4 regions of the Streptomyces yatensis genome follow, and region 4 is predicted to be linked to each of the others. Evidence: riboswitches for the same ligand, from Rfam matches in the RefSeq annotation. Region 4 holds a riboswitch; each other region holds the start of a gene.
What was found. A riboswitch is a leader RNA that binds a small molecule or an ion and turns the genes downstream of it on or off. The one in region 4 is predicted to bind cobalamin.
Positions count from the first base shown of each region.

Region 1: linked by a shared signal. The riboswitch ahead of J8403_RS32525 (cobalamin biosynthesis protein) and the one ahead of metE (5-methyltetrahydropteroyltriglutamate--homocysteine S-methyltransferase) in region 4 are both predicted to bind cobalamin.
Region 2: linked by a shared signal. The riboswitch ahead of J8403_RS15675 (ribonucleoside-diphosphate reductase subunit alpha) and the one ahead of metE (5-methyltetrahydropteroyltriglutamate--homocysteine S-methyltransferase) in region 4 are both predicted to bind cobalamin.
Region 3: linked by a shared signal. The riboswitch ahead of J8403_RS02105 ((2Fe-2S) ferredoxin domain-containing protein) and the one ahead of metE (5-methyltetrahydropteroyltriglutamate--homocysteine S-methyltransferase) in region 4 are both predicted to bind cobalamin.

Region 1 is NZ_CP072941.1:7,793,027-7,797,665, reverse strand. Features, by position in the region: gene J8403_RS32540 (class II aldolase/adducin family protein) at 22-708, opposite strand; gene J8403_RS32535 (inorganic phosphate transporter) at 1,100-2,380, shown strand; gene J8403_RS32530 (hypothetical protein) at 2,394-2,642, shown strand; cobalamin riboswitch at 2,782-2,999, shown strand; gene J8403_RS32525 (cobalamin biosynthesis protein) at 3,154-4,137, shown strand; gene J8403_RS32520 (cobyric acid synthase) at 4,134-4,639, shown strand, end outside.
Region 2 is NZ_CP072941.1:3,863,295-3,867,933, reverse strand. Features, by position in the region: gene J8403_RS15680 (ribonucleotide-diphosphate reductase subunit beta) at 51-1,061, opposite strand; gene J8403_RS15675 (ribonucleoside-diphosphate reductase subunit alpha) at 1,064-3,478, opposite strand; cobalamin riboswitch at 3,616-3,773, opposite strand; gene J8403_RS15670 (GNAT family N-acetyltransferase) at 3,911-4,417, opposite strand; gene J8403_RS15665 (DUF7196 family protein) at 4,510-4,639, opposite strand, start outside.
Region 3 is NZ_CP072941.1:462,627-467,265, forward strand. Features, by position in the region: gene J8403_RS02100 (FAD-binding dehydrogenase) at 1-877, opposite strand, end outside; gene J8403_RS02105 ((2Fe-2S) ferredoxin domain-containing protein) at 1,033-1,416, opposite strand; cobalamin riboswitch at 1,461-1,638, opposite strand; gene J8403_RS02110 (NAD-binding protein) at 1,699-3,624, opposite strand; gene J8403_RS02115 (hypothetical protein) at 3,849-4,073, opposite strand; gene J8403_RS02120 (glycoside hydrolase family 97 protein) at 4,275-4,639, shown strand, end outside.
Region 4 is NZ_CP072941.1:8,649,792-8,654,430, forward strand. Features, by position in the region: gene metE (5-methyltetrahydropteroyltriglutamate--homocysteine S-methyltransferase) at 1-2,060, opposite strand, end outside; cobalamin riboswitch at 2,224-2,445, opposite strand; gene J8403_RS36260 (helix-turn-helix domain-containing protein) at 2,724-3,650, opposite strand; gene J8403_RS36265 (endo-alpha-N-acetylgalactosaminidase family protein) at 3,813-4,639, opposite strand, start outside.

The sequences.
Region 1 (4,639 bases), 860 kb from region 4:
CCGGGCGCGCGCCCGGCGGGCTCAGCCCGGCTGGCCGTAGCCGCTGAGCTTGTCCGCGGCGCGGCGCAGCTCGTCCCGCGGGATCAGGGTGGGGGTGCGGCCGGGGACGGAGGCCGCGGTGAGCCAGACCCGGCACATCCATTCGAGCTGGGCGGTGCGGTCAAACGCCTGGTCCAGGGTGGCGCCGTGGACGACGGTGCCGTGGTTGCGCAGCAGACAGCCGCTGCGGTCGCGCAGCGCCTCGATCATGGCGTCGGCCAGTTCGTCCGTTCCGTAGAGGGCGTAGGGCGCGACGCGGACCGGTCCGCCGAGGGCCGCGGTCATGTAGTGGATCGCGGGGAGCTCGTCGACGAGCGTGGATACGGCCGTGGCGTGGACGGCGTGGGTATGGACCACGGCCTCGGCGTCGGTCTCCCGGTAGACGGCCAGGTGCATGGGCAGCTCGCTGGTGGGCTTGAGCGTGCCGAGGACCTGTTGTCCGTCGAGGTCGACGGCGACGGCGTCCCGCGGGCCGAGCCGGTCGTAGGGGACGCCGCTCGGGGTCACCAGGACGGTGTCGCCGACCCGGGCCGAGACATTGCCCGAGGTGCCGACGACCAGGCCGTCGGCGGTGGTTCTGCGGGCCGTTCTCACCACCTGCGTCCATGCCTGGCGCAGGGGGTGGGTCAGCCGCGGCTGCGGCTGCCGCGTGGATCGCGACTGGGTCACCTGCCCTCACCTCCGGGGCCCGATCCTTCCAGGCGTCCGGCGGCCGGGCGATGGCGGGACCGGAACGGGGGCGCGGCGCACGTCCACGGGCGCGGCGCACGTCCACGGGCGCGGGCTCATGGATACGACCGCGCCTCGTGGGCAGCCGCGCCCGGACGGGTGAACGGGGGTGAACGGCGGACGGCCGGGGGGCCGGTCCCGGAGCCTGCTCCGGCGATCCTCGTCCGAGGCTCAACCCCCGTACGACATAGGAAAGTAGGCTTGAATTCATCAAGCTTTGGCACTCCCGCAACCACGTCACCCTGACGCCCTGCTCAGTTCATCTCCCGTTCACCCTGTTTCCTTACGTTCACCGTGCCACTAACGACCTTCGAACTGATTGACCGGGTGTATGGAACACATCACGCTTCTCATCGGGATCGTGATCGTCACGGCCTTGGTGTTCGACTTCACGAACGGCTTCCACGACACGGCTAACGCCATGGCCACCACCATCTCCACGGGAGCACTCGGTCCCAGGGTGGCGGTGGCGATGTCGGCCGTCCTCAATCTCGTCGGCGCGTTCCTGTCCGTGGAGGTGGCCAAGACCATCTCCGGCGGGATCATCGACGAGGACTCCGGTATCCGACCAGAGGTGATCTTCGCGGGTCTGGTCGGCGCGATCCTGTGGAATCTGGTGACCTGGCTCGCCGGACTCCCCTCCAGCTCCTCGCACGCCCTGTTCGGCGGCCTGATCGGCGCCACCGTGGTCTCCGTCGGCCTGGACGGGGTCAACGGCGACGCGATCGTCATGAAGGTCCTGATCCCCGCCGTCGCCGCGCCGGTCGTGGCCGGCATCGCCACGGTGGCCGCCACCCGGCTCACCTACCGGCTCGGCCGCGGCCGCTCTTCGGAGGACACCGCGAAGGGCTACCGCGCGGGGCAGATCGCCTCGGCCGCCCTGGTCTCCCTGGCCCACGGCACCAACGACGCCCAGAAGACGATGGGCGTGATCACCCTGGCGCTGGTCACCGGAGGCGTGGTGGCGCCCGACTCCGACCCGCCGCTGTGGGTCATCGTCTCGGCGGGCCTGGCCATCGCGCTCGGCACCTACCTGGGCGGCTGGCGCATCATCCGCACCATGGGCAAGGGCATCACCGACATCCAGCCGCCGCAGGGCTTCGCCGCCCAGACCGGCGCCGCGACCGTCATCCTCGCCTCCTCCCACATCGGCTTCGCGCTCTCCACCACCCAGGTCTGCTCCGGCGCCGTCATGGGTGCCGGTGTCGGCCGTAAGGGCGCCGTGGTGCGCTGGTCGACCGCGGGCCGCATGGTGGTCGCCTGGGTGCTGACCCTCCCGGCCGCGGGCCTGGTGGCGGGCGGCGCCGCGCTGCTGGCCGACCAGGGGAACGCGGGGATCACGGCGGTGGCCGTGCTCGCCGTCCTGGCCTGCGGGGCGATCTGGGCGCTGTCGCGCCGCAAGCCCGTGGACCACACCAACGTCAACGAGGTCGGCGCACCCGAGCCGGTGGGCGCCGTCACGGCCGCCCTGCGGTCCGTGGCCCCGCCGCCCGCGGGTGCGAGGCCCTCCGCCCCCGAGAGCGCGGCCGAGGCCGCCCCCGAGAGCGGCATCGCCGAGCACACGCCCGAGCAGACCCCCACCCCCGCCGCCGCGAGCAGCACCACCCGCTAAGGAGCCACGGAACATGAGCATCGACTGGGCGGCACTCGGCCAGGTCTTCGGCGTCAGCCTCGTGGTGACGGTCGGCATGGTGGGCGTCTTCACCCTGGGCATCCTCGGGACGTCCCGTAAGGCGGCGCCGGAGCAGGGCGGCGCAGCCGCCATGTCCGGTGGCGCGGTCGGCGCCTCGGCGCTCGCCCGCACCGGCGCGTACACCTGCTTCGCGCTGTGCGCCGCGGCCGTGGCGTACGGCATCTATCTGATCGTCGCCTGAGGCGCGCGTCCTCAACGACCCACCGGCCGCCGGATGGTGGCGCTGACCAGCGCCGACCGTCCGGCGGCCGTCTCATGAGCGGCCGCCGTCTGTGGGGCTCGGCACACTCGGGCGTCATGGGTCATATGCGAGTTGACGGCCATTCGCGGCCCATGGTGGACTTCCCGAGCCAAACGGCGGCAGGAGAGGAAGCCGGTGAGAATCCGGCGCGGTCCCGCCACTGTCACCGGGGAGCACTCTCCCATCGCCTGTATGGGGTCACGGCTCGACCGTACGGTTCGCTTCGTACGCGGGGCTGGAAGACCGGGAGGGGCGCGGATCCGGGAGCCAGGAGACTTTCACCGCCGGTCAGTCGAGCCAGGGCGCGGACCCTGAGTGAGGACATACCGCCATGCCCGGCACCGCCACGCCGCCAGCCCCCTCTGTCCCCACTGGCTCTTCCGGTCCCTTCGGGCCCTCTGGCCCCTTTGGTTACGTGTCGTCGCGCCGAGGCGTGACGGCGGCCTGAGGGATGCGTGCCGATCACGCCTCGTTCGCGTGCGGTGCGGCCCTCGGCTTCCTCGGTGATCTCGCCACGGGCGATCCGCGCCGCGGCCATCCGGTCGCCGCGTTCGGGCGCGCCGCCGCGGCCGCCGAGCGCCGGCTGTGGCGTGACCACCGCGGTTACGGGGCCCTGCACACCGCGTTGTGCGCGGGCGGCGCGGCCGCCGGTGCCGCGCTGCTGACCCGCGCCGTACGGGCCCTCGGCGGGCGCGGTGGCGCCGAGGTCGCGCTGACCGCCGCCGCCACCTGGGCCGTGCTGGGCGGTACGACGCTGGGCCGTGAGGCACGAGCCGTCGGCGGGGCCCTGGCCGCGGGTGACCTGGAGGTCGCCCGGGAGCGGCTGCCGCATCTGTGCGGCCGCGATCCGCAGGCGCTGGACGGGCCGCAGATCGCCCGCGCGGTCGTCGAATCGGTCGCCGAGAACACCTCCGACGCCGTCGTGGGCGCGCTGGTGTGGGGCGCCGTGGGCGGCGTGCCGGGGCTCATCGGCTTCCGCGCCGTCAACACCCTGGACGCCATGGTGGGCCACAAGTCGCCGCGCTACCGCCGGTTCGGCTGGGCGGCGGCCCGGCTGGACGATGTGGCCGGCTGGCCCGGTGCCCGCCTTACGGCGGCCCTGGCGACCCTCGCGGGCCCCGATCCGCGGGGTGCGCGGCGCGCCTGGCGGCGCGACGGCCGGCGCCATCCGAGCCCCAACGCGGGCCCCGTGGAGGCGTCGTTCGCGGGCGCGCTCGGGGTACGGCTGGGCGGCACCCTCACCTACGGCGGCCGGGTCGAACACCGGCCGGTGCTCAACTCCGGCGGGCGGCCGGTGGAGTCGGCCGACATCGAGCGGGCGATACGGCTGTCGCGGCGCGTCGGCGTCCTGGCGCTCGGGGTGTCCGTGGCGACCCGGCCGGTTCTGAGGGTGTTGACGGGGCGGCCCGGGGCCTTGGGAAGGGGCGGTGGATGAGCGGGATACGCGGTAAGGGCGGCACGGAGGGTTCCGTGGCGCGGGGCGGGGGGCTGCTCGTCGCGGGCACGACCTCCGACGCGGGCAAGAGCGTCGTGACGGCCGGGATCTGCCGGTGGCTCGCCCGTAAGGGCGTCAGCGTGGCCCCCTTCAAGGCGCAGAACATGTCGCTCAACTCCTTCGTCACCCGCGAGGGGGCGGAGATCGGGCGGGCGCAGGCCATGCAGGCCGCCGCCGCGCGCGTCGAGCCGAGCGCGCTGATGAACCCGGTCCTGCTGAAGCCGGGCGGCGACCGCAGCAGCCAAGTGGTGCTGCTGGGCAAGCCGGTGGGCGAGCTGAGCGCGCGCGGCTACTTCGGGCGCTCGGGGCCCGTGGCGGGCCCGCCGTCGAGCGCGGCCGGGCCGCCGCGGCCCTCGGGGCGGGAGGCGCTGCTGGGGACCGTCACGGAGTGCCTGGAGGAGCTGCGGCGCACCCATGACGCGGTGATCTGCGAGGGCGCGGG
Region 2 (4,639 bases), 4.8 Mb from region 4:
CCCTGTGGTGTCGGCTCCCGCCCTGTGGTGTCGGCTCCCGCCCCGTGGCATCAGAAGTCGTCGTCGAACGCGACCGACCCCTCGACCGCGACCTGGTACGCCGAGGCGCGGCGCTCGAAGAAGTTGGTCAGCTCCTGGACGTTCTGCAGCTCCATGAAGGAGAACGGGTTCTCCGAGCCGAAGACCGCGGGGAAGCCGAGGCGCTGCAGGCGCTGGTCGGCCACGCACTGCAGATACTCCTGCATCGAGGCGGTGTTCATGCCCGGCAGCCCGTCCCCGCACAGGTCGCGGGCGAACTGCAGCTCCGCCTCGACGGCCTCCTTCAGCATGTCGGTGACCTGCTGCTGGAGTTCGTCGTCGAAGAGGTCCGGCTCCTCCTCGCGGACGGTGTCCACGACCGAGAAGGCGAACTCCATGTGCATCGACTCATCGCGGAACACCCAGTTGGTGCCCGTCGCCAGGCCGTGCAGCAGCCCGCGCGAGCGCAGCCAGTACACGTACGCGAAGGCGCCGTAGAAGAACAGCCCCTCGATACAGGCCGCGAAGCAGATCAGGTTGAGCAGGAAGCGGCGGCGGTCCGCCTTGGTCTCCAGCCGGTCGATCTTCTCCACCGAGTCCATCCAGCGGAAGCAGAACTCCGCCTTCTCCCTGATGGAGGGGATGTTCTCGACGGCGGCGAAGGCCGCGGCGCGGTCGTCCGGGTCGGGGAGGTAGGTGTCCAGCAGCGTCAGATAGAACTGGACGTGCACGGCTTCCTCGAAGAGCTGCCGCGACAGATACAGCCGCGCCTCGGGGGAGTTGATGTGCTTGTAGAGCGTCAGCACCAGGTTGTTGGCCACGATGGAGTCGCCGGTCGCGAAGAAGGCGACCAGTCGGCCGATCAGATGCTGCTCTCCGGGGGAGAGCTTGGCGAGGTCGGCGACGTCGGAGTGGAGGTCGACCTCCTCCACGGTCCAGGTGTTCTTGATCGCGTCGCGGTAGCGGTCGTAGAACTCCGGGTACCGCATCGGCCGAAGAGTCAGTTCGAAGCCCGGGTCGAGCAGGTTCTTGGTGTCACTCATGGTTACTGGCACGCCTCGCAGGACTCGGGGTTTTCCAGGGAGCAGGCGATGGCGTCGGCCTCGGCCGGAGCCTGCTGAACGGGGATGGGGGCAGGGGCGGGGGCGTTGGTCGCGGCGCCGCCGCCACGGGCGCTCTGGGCGATCCGGGTGGCCGGTCGCGAGCGCAGGTAGTACGTGGTCTTGATGCCGCGCTTCCAGGCGTACGCGTACATCGAGCTGAGCTTGCCGATGGTCGGCGAGGCCATGAAGAGGTTCAGCGACTGGCTCTGGTCGAGGTACGGGGTGCGGGCCGCCGCCATCTCGATCAGGGCGCGCTGCGGGATCTCCCACGCGGTGCGGTACAGCTCCCGTACGTCCGCGGGCACCCAGGAGAACTCCTGGATCGAGCCGTTGGCCTCGCGCAGCGCCTCGCGGGTCTGGGCGTCCCAGACGCCCAGCTTCTTGAGGTCGTCGATGAGATAGGAGTTGACCTGCAGGAACTCCCCGCTGAGCGTTTCGCGCTTGAAGAGGTTGGAGACCTGCGGCTCGATGCACTCATACACGCCCGCGATGGACGCGATGGTGGCGGTCGGCGCGATCGCCAGCAGCAGCGAGTTCCGCATCCCGGACTTCGCCATCCGGGTGCGCAGCGCCTCCCAGCGCTCCGGCCAGGTGGCCACCGCGTCCGTGTAGTGGTCCGGGTGCAGCACACCGCGCGCGGTGCGGGTCTCGGACCAGGCCGGGTGCGGGCCGTGGCGCTCGGCGAGCTCGCAGGACGCCTCGTACGCGGCGAGCATGATGCGCTCGGAGATCCGCGTGGAGAGCGCCTTGGCCTCGGGCGAGTCGAACGGCAGCCGCAACCGGAAGAAGACGTCCTGCAGCCCCATCAGGCCCAGACCCACCGGGCGCCAGCGCGAGTTGGAGGCCCCGGCCTCGTCCGTGGGGTAGAAGTTGATGTCCACCACGCGGTCGAGGAAGGTCACGGCGGTGCGGACGGTGGCGTCCAGGCGCTCCCAGTCCACCTGCCCGTCCTCGTCCAGGTGGGCGGCGAGGTTGACCGAGCCGAGGTTGCACACGGCGGTCTCGCCGTCGTCGGTGACCTCCAGGATCTCGGTGCAGAGATTCGAGGAGTGGACGACCCTGCCGGGCTCGGCGGTCTGGTTGGCGGTGCGGTTGGCGGCGTCCTTGAACGTCATCCAGCCGTTGCCGGTCTGCGCGAGGGTGCGCATCATCCGGGCGTAGAGCTGCCGCGCCGGGACCTGCTTGACCGCCCGCCCCTCGGCCTCGGCCTTCCGGTACGCGGCGTCGAACTCATCGCCCCACAGGTCCACCAGAGCGGGCGCGTCGACCGGGGAGAACAGCGACCAGTCGGCGTCCGCCTCGACCCGGCGCATGAACTCGTCCGGGATCCAGTGGGCGATGTTGAGGTTGTGGGTGCGACGGGCCTCCTCGCCCGTGTTGTCCCGCAGCTCCAGGAACTCCTCGAGGTCCGCGTGCCAGGTCTCCAGATAGACGCAGGCCGCGCCCTTGCGCCGACCGCCCTGGTTGACGGCGGCCACCGAGGCGTCGAGCGTGCGCAGGAACGGCACGATGCCGTTGGAGTGCCCGTTGGTGCCCCGGATCAGCGAACCGCGGGCCCGGATACGGGAGTAGGACAGGCCGATGCCGCCCGCGTGCTTCGACAGCCGGGCCACCTGGTGGTAGCGGTTGTAGATCGAGTCCAGCTCGTCCAGCGGCGAGTCCAGCAGATAGCAGGACGACATCTGCGGATGCCGGGTGCCGGAGTTGAACAGCGTGGGGGAGCTGGGCAGATACGACAGCGTGCTGGTGAGCCGGTACAGCTCGGCCACATCGTCCAGCGCCCGCTCCGAGAGGTCCTCGGCGAGCCCGCAGGCCACCCGCAGCAGGAAGTGCTGCGGGGTCTCGATCACCTGACGGGTGATCGGGTGGCGCAGCAGATAGCGGCTGTAGAGGGTGCGCAGTCCGAAGTAGCCGAAGCGCTTGTCGGCGCCGTCGGCCAGGGCCCGCTCCACCAGTGCGTCCAGCCGGGCGGCGTGGGCGGCGGCGAACTCCGCGGTGGAGTCGGCCAGCAGGCCCTCGCGGTGGCCCACCTGGACGGAGGTGGAGAAGGAGACCGCGCCCTGCCCGGCCGCCTCCTCCGTGATGGTGAGCGCCAGCAGCCGCGCGGCCAGCCGCGAGTACTCCGGCTCCTCGGCGATCAGCCCGGCCGCGGCCTCGGTCGCCAGGTCACGCAACTCCGCCTCGTCCGAGCCGGGATGGCGGCCGCGCAGGGCGGCGGCCGCGACCTTGCCGGGGTCGGTGGCGGGCAGGTCGGCGGTGAGTCCGGTGAGGATCCGCAGCAGGGCGGTTCCGGGCGCGTCATGCGCTGCCTGAGAAACCGCCTGCTCTGAAACCGGATCTGCGGGCGCGATGGTCACTGAGGTGCTCTCCCTCGCTCGGCCGGGGCCACGAGGGAGGTGCGATGGGCGCGTACGGGCATGCCGATGCCGCACTCCTCGTACGTCGGGCACACCACGCAGCGTCCATCGGCCCAACCCTCGAGGCCGGGGGACGTGTTCACACAGGGCCGTCGGCAGGTGCTCGGACTTACGGGCACGCCGCATAAGCGCACACGTACACCGTTGCGGGACAGTTCCGGATTCCCACCGGATTCCCCTGCGGCGACAGCGAGGACGAGCATACATCTTGTGTCGGCCGACGCACGCACCCCCATATCTTGTGTCGCGAGGTGCGGAGTTTCGTATGAATGTGCTAGTGCGTTCCGGAGGTGGCCCGTGACCTGGGGCCCGTGGCGGCCCGTGGCCCGGCGCGCACACGAGCCCATGGCCCAGGGCGCGCGGCACCGGTCGTCACAGCTCCACCGTGAACGCCCACAGGGTGAGGTCCAGCTTGGCTATCGGCGACCAGTCCCGCTCCGGGGCCCGCACGAACCCCAGCCGCTCGTACAGCCGGTGGGCGGCGGTCATGGACCGCTGGCTGCTGATCACGATCCGCTCGAGCCCCAGCGCGCGCCCCCGGTCCAGGCAGGCGCGCACCAGCGCCTCGGCCACCCCGCGCCGCCGCGACTGAGCCCGCACGGCCAGCATCCGGAACTCGCCCTCGCCGGGCCGGGCCAGCTCCGCATACGCCCCGCCGTACACGGCGAACGCCACGGCCCCCAGCACCTCGTCGCTCGCCGCGTCCGCCGCGACCAGCAGCTCGGCCTCGGCGGCCCGGCGCCGGGCGTCGCGCAGGGTGGTGAGATATGGATCACTGTCCCCGAAGTCCAGGAGCCCGTCCCCGAGATACACCTGCGCGGTGAGCTCGCCGATTCCGTCCAGCTCCGCGTCCTGCGCCCGCCTGATCGTGATGTCCATGGCCGCAGTCTGCCGCACACCACTGACAGCGGGCCCGCCATGCGTCTGGCGCCGGTCTTCGCCGTCACGCGGTCACGCGCCGGTCTTCGGCGTCACTGGACGGCGGTGTTGATCACTCCGGTGGAGCCCGCGCGCTTGTTGGCCGCGTCGGCCTCCTGATAGGTGAAATAGCGCCGGACCGTGCCGTCCGGCAGCGTCAACTCATAGACGACAACGGGTCGC
Region 3 (4,639 bases), 8.2 Mb from region 4:
AGCCGAGCCGGTCGGGCCAGTTCCGCCGTACGAGATCGTGGTTGGCGCCGATGCCGCCCGAGGTGACGATCACCACCGGGGCGTTGAGCTCGAAGTGGCCGACCACGGTGCGCGAGGTGGGCTTGCCGCGGGCGGCGTCGCTGGGCTCCAGGATCGCGCCGCTGACCCCGGTGACGGCACCGCCGGTGACCACCAGATCGTCCACCCGGTGCCGGAACGTGAAGGTCACCCGCCCGTCCTTCGCGGCGGCCCGCACCTTCTTCTCGAACGGCTCGACCACGGCCGGACCGGTGCCCCAGGTGACATGGAAACGCGGCACCGAGTTGCCGTGCCCGTCCGCGAGGCCGCCGCCGCGCTCGGCCCAGCCGACGATCGGGAACCACCGCACGCCGAGCCCGTGCAGCCAGGACCGCTTCTCCCCGGCGGCGAAGTCCACGTACGCCTCGGCCCATTTGCGGGCCCAGTAGTCCTGGCCGCCGGGATCAAAGACGCCACGGTCGAAGCCGGCCGTGCCGAGCCAGTCCTGCCAGGCCAGTTCATGGGTGTCCTTGATGCCCATCAGCCGCTGTTCCTCGGAGTCGACGAAGAACAGGCCGCCGAAGGACCAGAACGCCTGGCCGCCGAGGTTGCTCTCGGGCTCCTGGTCGAGGAGGAGCACCTTGCGTCCCGCGGCCGCCAGTTCCGCCGTGGCGACCAGCCCGGCGAGCCCGCCGCCGACCACGATGGCGTCCGCGTCCGAGGACGCCCCGGAGGCGGCGAAGGCCGGGACCGCCGCCTGGGCGAGCGCGGCACCGGCGAGCACACCGCCCGCCGCCGTCAGGGCGTGGCGGCGGCTGATCCCGGCCGGCGAGGCGGAATTCTCTGTGGAGTTCTCCATGGGCTGCCTTCCGGAAGGGGTTCGGAGGGTGCGGGAGATGCGAAGGGGATTGCCGCGACGGCAACGTGTTACCGACGGTAGCCCACCGGGTGCGGGGCCGCCAGACTCCTGCCCCCGATGAGCAACTCCCGTACGCCGCAGGGAACTTCGGACGGTCAGCGCCCGCCGGATGTTGACTCGGGCGAGGCGCTCCGCCGTGGCGAGAAGGCGTACAGATCGAGGATGTCGGGCAGCGGTGCCACCCCGGGACCGCCCGCCGCGACCCAGGCCACGATGTCCTGCGTCGCGTCCGTGTCGTTGACCAGCCCGAGCCACACCGGCCTGCCCCCGGCGGCACGTCCAGCGGCCGACGGCTGCACCACGACCACATTGGCCTGATCGCAGACGTCCAGACACTCGGAGACGCGTACGGGCACCTCCTCACGGAGCCGCGCGAGCTGCGCCGCATGGTCGATTCCGGTCACCTTGGGGCTGCCGCAGCAGCAGTCCCGGCATACGGTCACCCGGCAGGGCACCGGGTCGGTCGGCCTGACAGGCATGGCGCATCGCCCTCCTCCGGGGAAGTCCGCCCCGGTTTGCGTCGAGGAGGCGACCGCGTGAGTCTCCTGGCTCTCGGGTCGATGCTCGTCCCGGCCTTCCCACCCGCGCGTACGGGCAGTGGCCTGTTCGGGATCCGCTCGCCGATCACAGTGGCGGCACCGCGCCGGATTCACACCGGCTTCCTCGTTCCGCCGTCGCCCTTGTCGCCCGGCATCATCGCATCCCGGGCACCGCCGCACCATGTGGCCCCCGCTCGCGGGAGGGCCACGGACGGGTCGGCGTCAGTCGCGGCGGGCCGCCGCCCCCGCGAGGATTTCGCCCAGGCCCTGGCGGGTGGCCGCCAGCACCACGCGGTCGTGCGGGCGCAGGACATAGCCGGGGTGCAGATCCCACACCAGGGCGGGCTCCTGGGTGGCGCCGTCGTCACGAGGCGCCGCGGCGAGGTCGCGTTGCCGGTCGGCGGGTTCCGCCGCGTCCAGCGCGATCACCCGCCAGGCGCCCGGCGCGAACGCCTCGGCGACGGTACGCCCCTCCAGTTGCGGATGCCCGGCGACATGCAGGGCGGCGAAGAGCAGCACCCTGCGCTCGACCGGTATGGCGCCCAGGATCTGACGCCCCATCATCGCCCCCGCGAACGCCGGTGCCGCCAGGCTGGAGACGCTGCGGCTGCGGGTGAGGGCCCGCGGATGGGCCGCGCGCAGTGTGCGGTAGACGGCGGTGGCGAAGCGGTCGTCGTACAGGCGCAGCGCCACCCGCAGCCGGGGCTTGACCGAGCGGGCGTACAGCGTCGCCTCCAGGTTGGTGGTGTCGACGCTGGTCAGGGCGAGCAGGGAGTGTGCCCGCTGGATCTTGGCGGCCTCCAGGACGCCCTCCTGGGTGACATCGCCGATGACCGTCGGCACCCCCAGCCTGCGGGCCAGCGGGATGCCGCGCGCCCCGGGGTCCTCCTCCACGCACACCACGGGGATGTCCATCTCACGGAGTCTGGCCAGGACGCGGGTGCCGACCTTGCCGAGCCCGAGCAGCACGACATGGCCGGAGAGGCCGCGCGGAGGGCGGCGCAGCGCGGAGGCGGTGCGGAAGGTGCCCAGCGCTTCGAGCGCGGCGGCCACCAGGACGGGCAGCATCAGCAGTCCGATCAGCCCGGACAGCAGCTGGAGGACTTTGCGCCCGGTCGGCTCGTCCAGCGCCGGGTCGTCGATCGCCAGCACATCGAGCACCGTGAGGTAGGCGGCGCGGAGCAGACCCGCGCCGGTGAGCTGCCAGGAGGCGATGGTGAGGGCGAGCACGGCGATCGCCATTCCGGCGACGGACCAGCGCAGCCGGCGGGAGAACAGCGAGGCGAGGGGCAGTCTGCGGGTGCCGAGCCGCCGGGGCGGCAGCGGTGGTCCGGTGGCGGAGACGGCCTCCAGCACCACCGTGTCGCGCCCGGTGGCGGCGGCCACTTCCTCGTCTCCGGGCAGCAGCTTGGGCCCTTCGTCGCCGCTGCTGTCGGAGCCCTCGCTGCCGCCGGGGTCGCTGGTGGTGGACGAGAGCAGGGCGAGGGTGCACAGCCCCGGGCGGGCCACCTCGTCGGGGCCGGGCGGGGTGCGCTCGGCCGCGCGCAGCAGCAGCCCGTCGGCCTGCAGGACTTTGCTGGTGCCCGCGACGGCGGTGGCCGCCAGGGCGGGCGCCGCGGTGTCGGCGTCCGACAGTACGGTGGTGGTGGCGTCCAGCTCTGCCGGGTCCATACCGGGATCCGCCACCCGCGCCGCCTCGTCGAGGAGTTCCTCCAGATGCTGGCCGAGCTTGCGGTTGTAGAGCCGGATCACCAGCCGCAGCCGGGGGTTGAGGCGGCGGGCGCGGAGGGCGGCGTGGATGTTCGCCTCGTCGTCGTCATGGACCAGGGCGAGCGCCGTCGCGTGCTCCGCGCCCGCCTCGGTCAGCACCTCTTCGTCGAGCGCCGGGACCTCCATGACCCGCACTCCCCCGTCCGGAGCGGGGTCGTCCGCGGTCTGCCGGGGCAGCGGGACCCGTCCGACGGCCGCGCTGAACCGGCCGAAGAGCGCGGAGGTACGGCCGCCCGGCCACCATCCCGCCGCCCGCTGCCCGGCCGGGTCCGCCAGGGGCGCGCCGCCGGGGATGACGACCGTCACCCGGGTCCGGTAGACGTAGTGGAGTTCGGCGGCGAGGCGGTGGGCGAGCGCGTCGTCACCGCACACGACCATATGGGCCGCCCCCGAGGGGATCGGCGGGGCGGAGGTGGAGGTGGAGAACACGACGGCGAAGCCCCCCGTTGGTCCGTGATGCCGTGGGTCGTCCGGGCGGGGTACGGCGGCCGCGGTCTCCGGCGGCCGGCATCCGCGCTCCGGCGGTCATGATCAGACCGTACCTGGTGGGCTGTCCAAGGGAGTTGGGCACCGGGGGCGGGCGGCCGGGGCGCCCCGTGCGCTCACTCCCTGGGGGCTCCGCAGCGCGCACAGCGGGCGAAGGACGCGGTGTCCTGGATCGCGCCGCAGTCGGCGCAGACCCGATCCAGCCAGCAGGCGGGCTCCCCGCCCTCGGGCTCGGCGCGCGCCGGGTCCGGGTCCGGGTCCGCCGATTCACTGTTCGCGATCTGCCGGTTCACCGTTTCCCGGTTCGCCGTCTCCCGGTCCGGGTCGCCGGGTCGAGCCATGCCGCTCATCGTGTGCGCCTCCCTGTCCGGACCGTACGCGGGTCCATCCGCCGACCCTCCACCCGTGGCTCCATCCCGGGAAGCGGTCCCACTATAGATCCGATCTCTCAACCGCCAATGACCCTTGACGGGGCGTAATGACGCCCGCCCCCTCCCCAGTTATCGGATGACTCGGTAACGTATCCGCCTCGGGAGGCAACAATGCCGAGATCTTACCGACGCTCCGCTGTGGCATTTCTGCTCTGCGGCGTCCTGGCCATGACGCTCTTCATCACCGGGCCCGCGCAGGCGAAGGACTCCGCCTGGACCGTGCGAGGCCCCTCACCCCACTCCGGTCCCCTCGCGCAGCTGCGGCTCGACGGAGCCTCAGGAGCGCTGACGCTCCAAGTGTCCCGGGGCGGACGGACCGTGGTCGAACCCTCGCCCGTGGGCATCGTCACCGAACGGGCGGATCTGTCGCACGGGCTGCGCTACCTGGGGCGCCACGACCGCACCGTCGTGGAGCGCTACCGGTCGACGGTCGGCAAGGAGCGCTCGCGCACGGCGCGGATGACCGAGACCCGCTT
Region 4 (4,639 bases):
TGCATATGGGAGCGGGCGGCCTCCAGGCTGATGACATCGGCGTCGAGGTCGTCGATCGCCTGGACGATGTCGCCGAACTCGGCGTAGCACATATGGGTGTGGATCTGGGTGCCGGGCCGTACGCCGCCGGTGGTGAGGCGGAAGGCCTCGGTCGCCCAGGACAGATAGCCGGGCCGGTCCTCGGTGCGCAGCGGAAGGGTCTCGCGCAGGGCGGGTTCGTCCACCTGGATGACCGAGGTCCCGGCCGCCTCCAGGTCGCCCACCTCGTCGCGCAGGGCGAGGGCGACCTGGCGGGCGGTGTCGCCGAGGGGCTGGTCGTCGCGGACGAAGGACCACGCGAGCATGGTGACCGGCCCGGTGAGCATGCCCTTGACCGGACGGTCGGTGAGGGACTGGGCGTAGGCCGTCCAGCGCACGGTCATCGGCTCGGGGCGCGAGATGTCACCGGCCAGGATCGGCGGGCGGACGTAGCGGGTGCCGTAGGACTGCACCCAGCCGTGCTGTGTGGCGAGATAGCCGGTGAGCTGCTCGGCGAAGTACTGGACCATGTCGTTGCGCTCGGCCTCGCCGTGCACCAGCACATCCAGGCCGGTCTTCTCCTGGAAGGAGATCACCTCCTGGATCTCGGCCTTGACGCGCTCCTCGTACCCGGCCGTGTCGATGCGGCCGGCGCGCAGGTCGGCGCGGGCGGTGCGCAGTTCGCCGGTCTGCGGGAAGGAGCCGATGGTGGTGGTCGGCAGCAGCGGCAGGCGGAGGCGGTCGCGCTGGGCCGCGGCGCGTTCGGCGTACGGCTGGGAGCGGCGGGCGTCGGCCTCGGTGACCGCGCCGGTGCGGGCGCGGACGGCCGGGTCACGGGTGATGGGGGAGTTGGCACGGGAGGCGAGGGCGGCCCGGTTCGCGGCCAGTTCGGCGGTGATCGTGTCGGTGCCGCGGGCCAGGCCCTTGGCGAGGGTGACGATCTCCGCGGTCTTCTGCCGGGCGAAGGCCAGCCAGCGCAGGATCTGCGGTGCGATGTCCCGCTCGCCCGTCGCGTCGAGGGGGACGTGCAGCAGCGAGCAGGAGGCGGCCACATCGACCCGGTCGGCCAGCCCCAGCAGGGTGCCGAGCCTGGCCAGGGACTTCTCCAGGTCGTTGACCCAGATGTTGCGGCCGCTCACGACACCGGCGATCAGCCGCTTGCGGGGCAGCCCGCCGACGGCGGCGAGCGCGTCCAGATTGGCGGCGGCGGCCTCCGTGAAGTCCAGCGCCAGCCCCTCGACCGGGGCCTTGGCCAGTACGGGCAGGGCCTCGCCGAGGCGGTCGAAGTACGAGGCGACCAGCAGCTTCGGACGGTCGGCGAGGGCGCCGAGATCGCGGTAGGCGCGGCCGGCGGCGTTCAGCTCGGCCGGCGTGCGGTCCTGGACCAGGGCGGGCTCATCGAGCTGCGCCCACTCGGCACCGGCCGCCCGCAGGTCGGCCAGCACCTCGGCGTACACCGGAAGCAGACGGTCCAGGAGGGTGAGCGGCTCGAAGTCCGCGGGCGCGCCGGGGGCGGGCTTGGCGAGGAGGAGGTAGGTGACGGGCCCGACCAGGACCGGCCGCGCCGCAAGGCCGAGGGCGAGGGCTTCCGTCAGCTCCGCGACCTGCTTGGCGGAGTCGGCCGTGAACACCGTGTCCGGACCCAGCTCCGGAACCAGGTAGTGGTAGTTGGTGTCGAACCACTTGGTCATCTCCAGCGGTGCCACGTCCTGTGTGCCCCGCGCCATCGCGAAGTAGCCGTCGAGCGGATCGGCCGCGACGGCGTCCCGGTGGCGGTCGGGGATCGCGCCGACCATGACGGTGGTGTCGAGCACGTGGTCGTAGTACGAGAAGTCACCCGTGGGAACTTCGTCGATACCCGCCCCGGCCAGCTGCTTCCAGGTGGCGCCGCGCAGTTCGGCGGCGGTGGCCCGGAGCGCGTCGGCGGTGACGCGGCCCTTCCAGTAGCCCTCGATCGCCTTCTTCAGTTCCCGGTTCGGGCCCTGGCGGGGGTAGCCGTACACGGTGGCCCGTGCTGCCGCGGCTGCGGACTTCGGTGTCACGGAGATCTCCTTCGCGAGATGAATCCCTGAGATCCCGGCGACGGAGGAGAGCGCGAAGGGTGACGGACCGGACGCCACGACCTCGCGCGGCACGCGCGCGGTCGTCCGACCGGAATGTACGCCGACCCGCCCTCGAGGTCACCGGGTGTCCGCGCACGAGTCGTCTGTACGCGGGCAGATGGCAGGTCTTCGGACTCACGGGCGCGTCCTCTTGAGGGAGGACACCTAGTGGCCGTCGCTTCCCAGGTCCCTCTACCGGACCCAGTGCGTATGACGGCGGTCGTTCCCGCTCACCGCTGCGGGGCAGTCCCGGATTCCCACCGGGTTCCCTCTTACGACGCGTCCCGCCTGGCGGACGGGGCGAACCAGCTGCACCAGCCAGCGTACGGGCCCGTCCGGCGGTGTGCAGGGGGCCGTCCGGTATTCGGGATGGTGAAGTGGAACACGCGGCGGCCGAGGGTACGGCCGGTGCCGCCCGGGCCGTGCACCGGCCGCACCCCGTCCACCAGCGAGCTCAGGGGATCAGCACGCGCCGGGGCCTCCGATGGCTGAAGCCGTGCCCCCAGCCGTGCCCCCCGCCGCCCTCCGGAGCCGTCCGGCCGGCCCAAGGCGCGCGTCCGGTCATCCGCCTCCGGTCATCCGCCGCCGGTCATCCGCCTCCGGTCACGGCCGCCGGTCACCGCCGCCGCGCCGTGCGTCGTCCGCCGGTGCCGAGGGCGGGATCGTCGGTGGGCGGCTCGGATCGGGGACGCGGTCGGTGAAGCCACCGGGGACCGAGCGGCACTGCTGCTCGCGGAAGTGGACCGGTGCCGTGCCCACGCGGCGGGCGAACAGCCTGCTGAAGTAGGCGGGATCGTCGTAGCCGACGCGGCGGGCGATGGCGGCGACCGGCAGTTCGGTGCCGACGAGGAGTTCCTTGGCCCGGCCCAGCCGGATGCCGAGGAGATAGTCCTTGGGGCTGCACCCCGCCCCGCGGCGTACCGCGGTGCGCAGTGCGGCCGGTGTCATGCCGTGCCGGGCGGCGTGTTCGGTCACCGAGAGCGGCTGGAAGGCGTCCCGGGCCAGCGCCTGGAGCACCGGATGTCCGTCGGCGCCGGTGTCGGCGCGGACGCGGCGGAGGGCGACGAGGAGTTCATGGACGGCGGCGGCGGTCTCGACCTCCAGGAACGGATTGCCCTGACGCGCGGCGCGGGCGATCCGGCCGATGGCCGTCCGGGCGGTGGCGGTGTCGGTGAGCGCGACCACGGGGCCGTCCGCGTCAAGATAGCCCAGGTCGGCGTAGGCGGCGGTGGCCGGTCCCGTGAAGTCGACGAACGCCTCGTCCCATCCGGTATCCGGGTCCGGGGCGTAGTGGTGGGTGACCCCGGGGGTGAGCCAGAGCAGCGCGGGCGCGGTGACGGTACGGCGGCGGCCGTCCGCGCCGCGGAACCATCCGCGGCCCGCGCTGATGACCACCGCCACATGGTGGTCCAGGACCCGCGGGCCGACCACGGGCAGGGCGCCGTGCTGGAGGCCGACACCCAGACACACCAGGCCGAGCCGGTGATGGGCGGGGCTGGGCGTGAAGTACCGCATCCAGGTGTGATACATCCGCGGTCCCCTCCGGTCGGCTGTGTCCCATCACTCGCCGATCTTCGTCCACGGACTGCCCGGCCGCCAAGGGGAGGGTGGCCCTGGCGGGGGCTTGGCGGAGAAGGGGAAGGGAGCCGGGCGGCGGAGATGTGTCCGCGCCGCCCCGCTCCCTCGGCCGGGTCAGTCCAGCTCCTCCACGGTGAAGGAGTCGAGCGTGAACTCCGCGGTACCGCTGTCGCCGGTCTTCCGCAGCCCCACCCACATCTCACCGTCCGCGGGCGCGGTGACGGTGTAGCGGTGGCTGGCCCGCCCGGCGGCGGCGGGCAGGGCAGTGCGCTCCAACTCGCGCGGTCCGGGTTCGTCCACGGCCGTGATCCATGCGTACTGACCGGCCGCCTCGTTGGCGTACGTCAGGCTCACCCGGTAGCGCCGCCCCGGGCGGAAGCGGGCGGTGTGGGGCACGGTGCGGTAGACGAGACCCGCGTTCTCACCACGTGACTTGAGGGACTGGCCGCCTTCGAGCACATCGTCGATCACCTTGCCGTTCCAGCCGGCCTGGGTGAACGGGGCGTGCCGCTGGGCGATATGGGTGCGGGGGTCGGTCACCCCGCCCGCGTCGCCCTTGACGAACGGGCCCCAGCCCTGGGGCACCCGCTCGAAGTCCTCGTACACCAGGGCGCCGGGCTTCGTCGTGCGCCGGGCCCGCACCACCCGCAGCCGGTCGAAACGGACCCGGGCGCTGCCCTCGGCCACCGCCAGGGTGAGACTGACCGGTCCGCCGCCCTCGGGGACGGTGAAGAAGGTGAACATCCGCTGGAAACGGGTGCCGTGTTTGCGGTCGGCGGCCATGTGGTTGACGGCGGTCGAGGTCTCGGTCCAGTTCTCCGCGGTGACGCCGTCGGCGGTGTGCACCCGCAGCGCGGCCCGCCGCCGGTCACCGGCCTTCGCGCCCACCTCCACCTGGACGGAGGCCACATAGCCACCGGGGGCCAGCCGGTCGAGCCGCT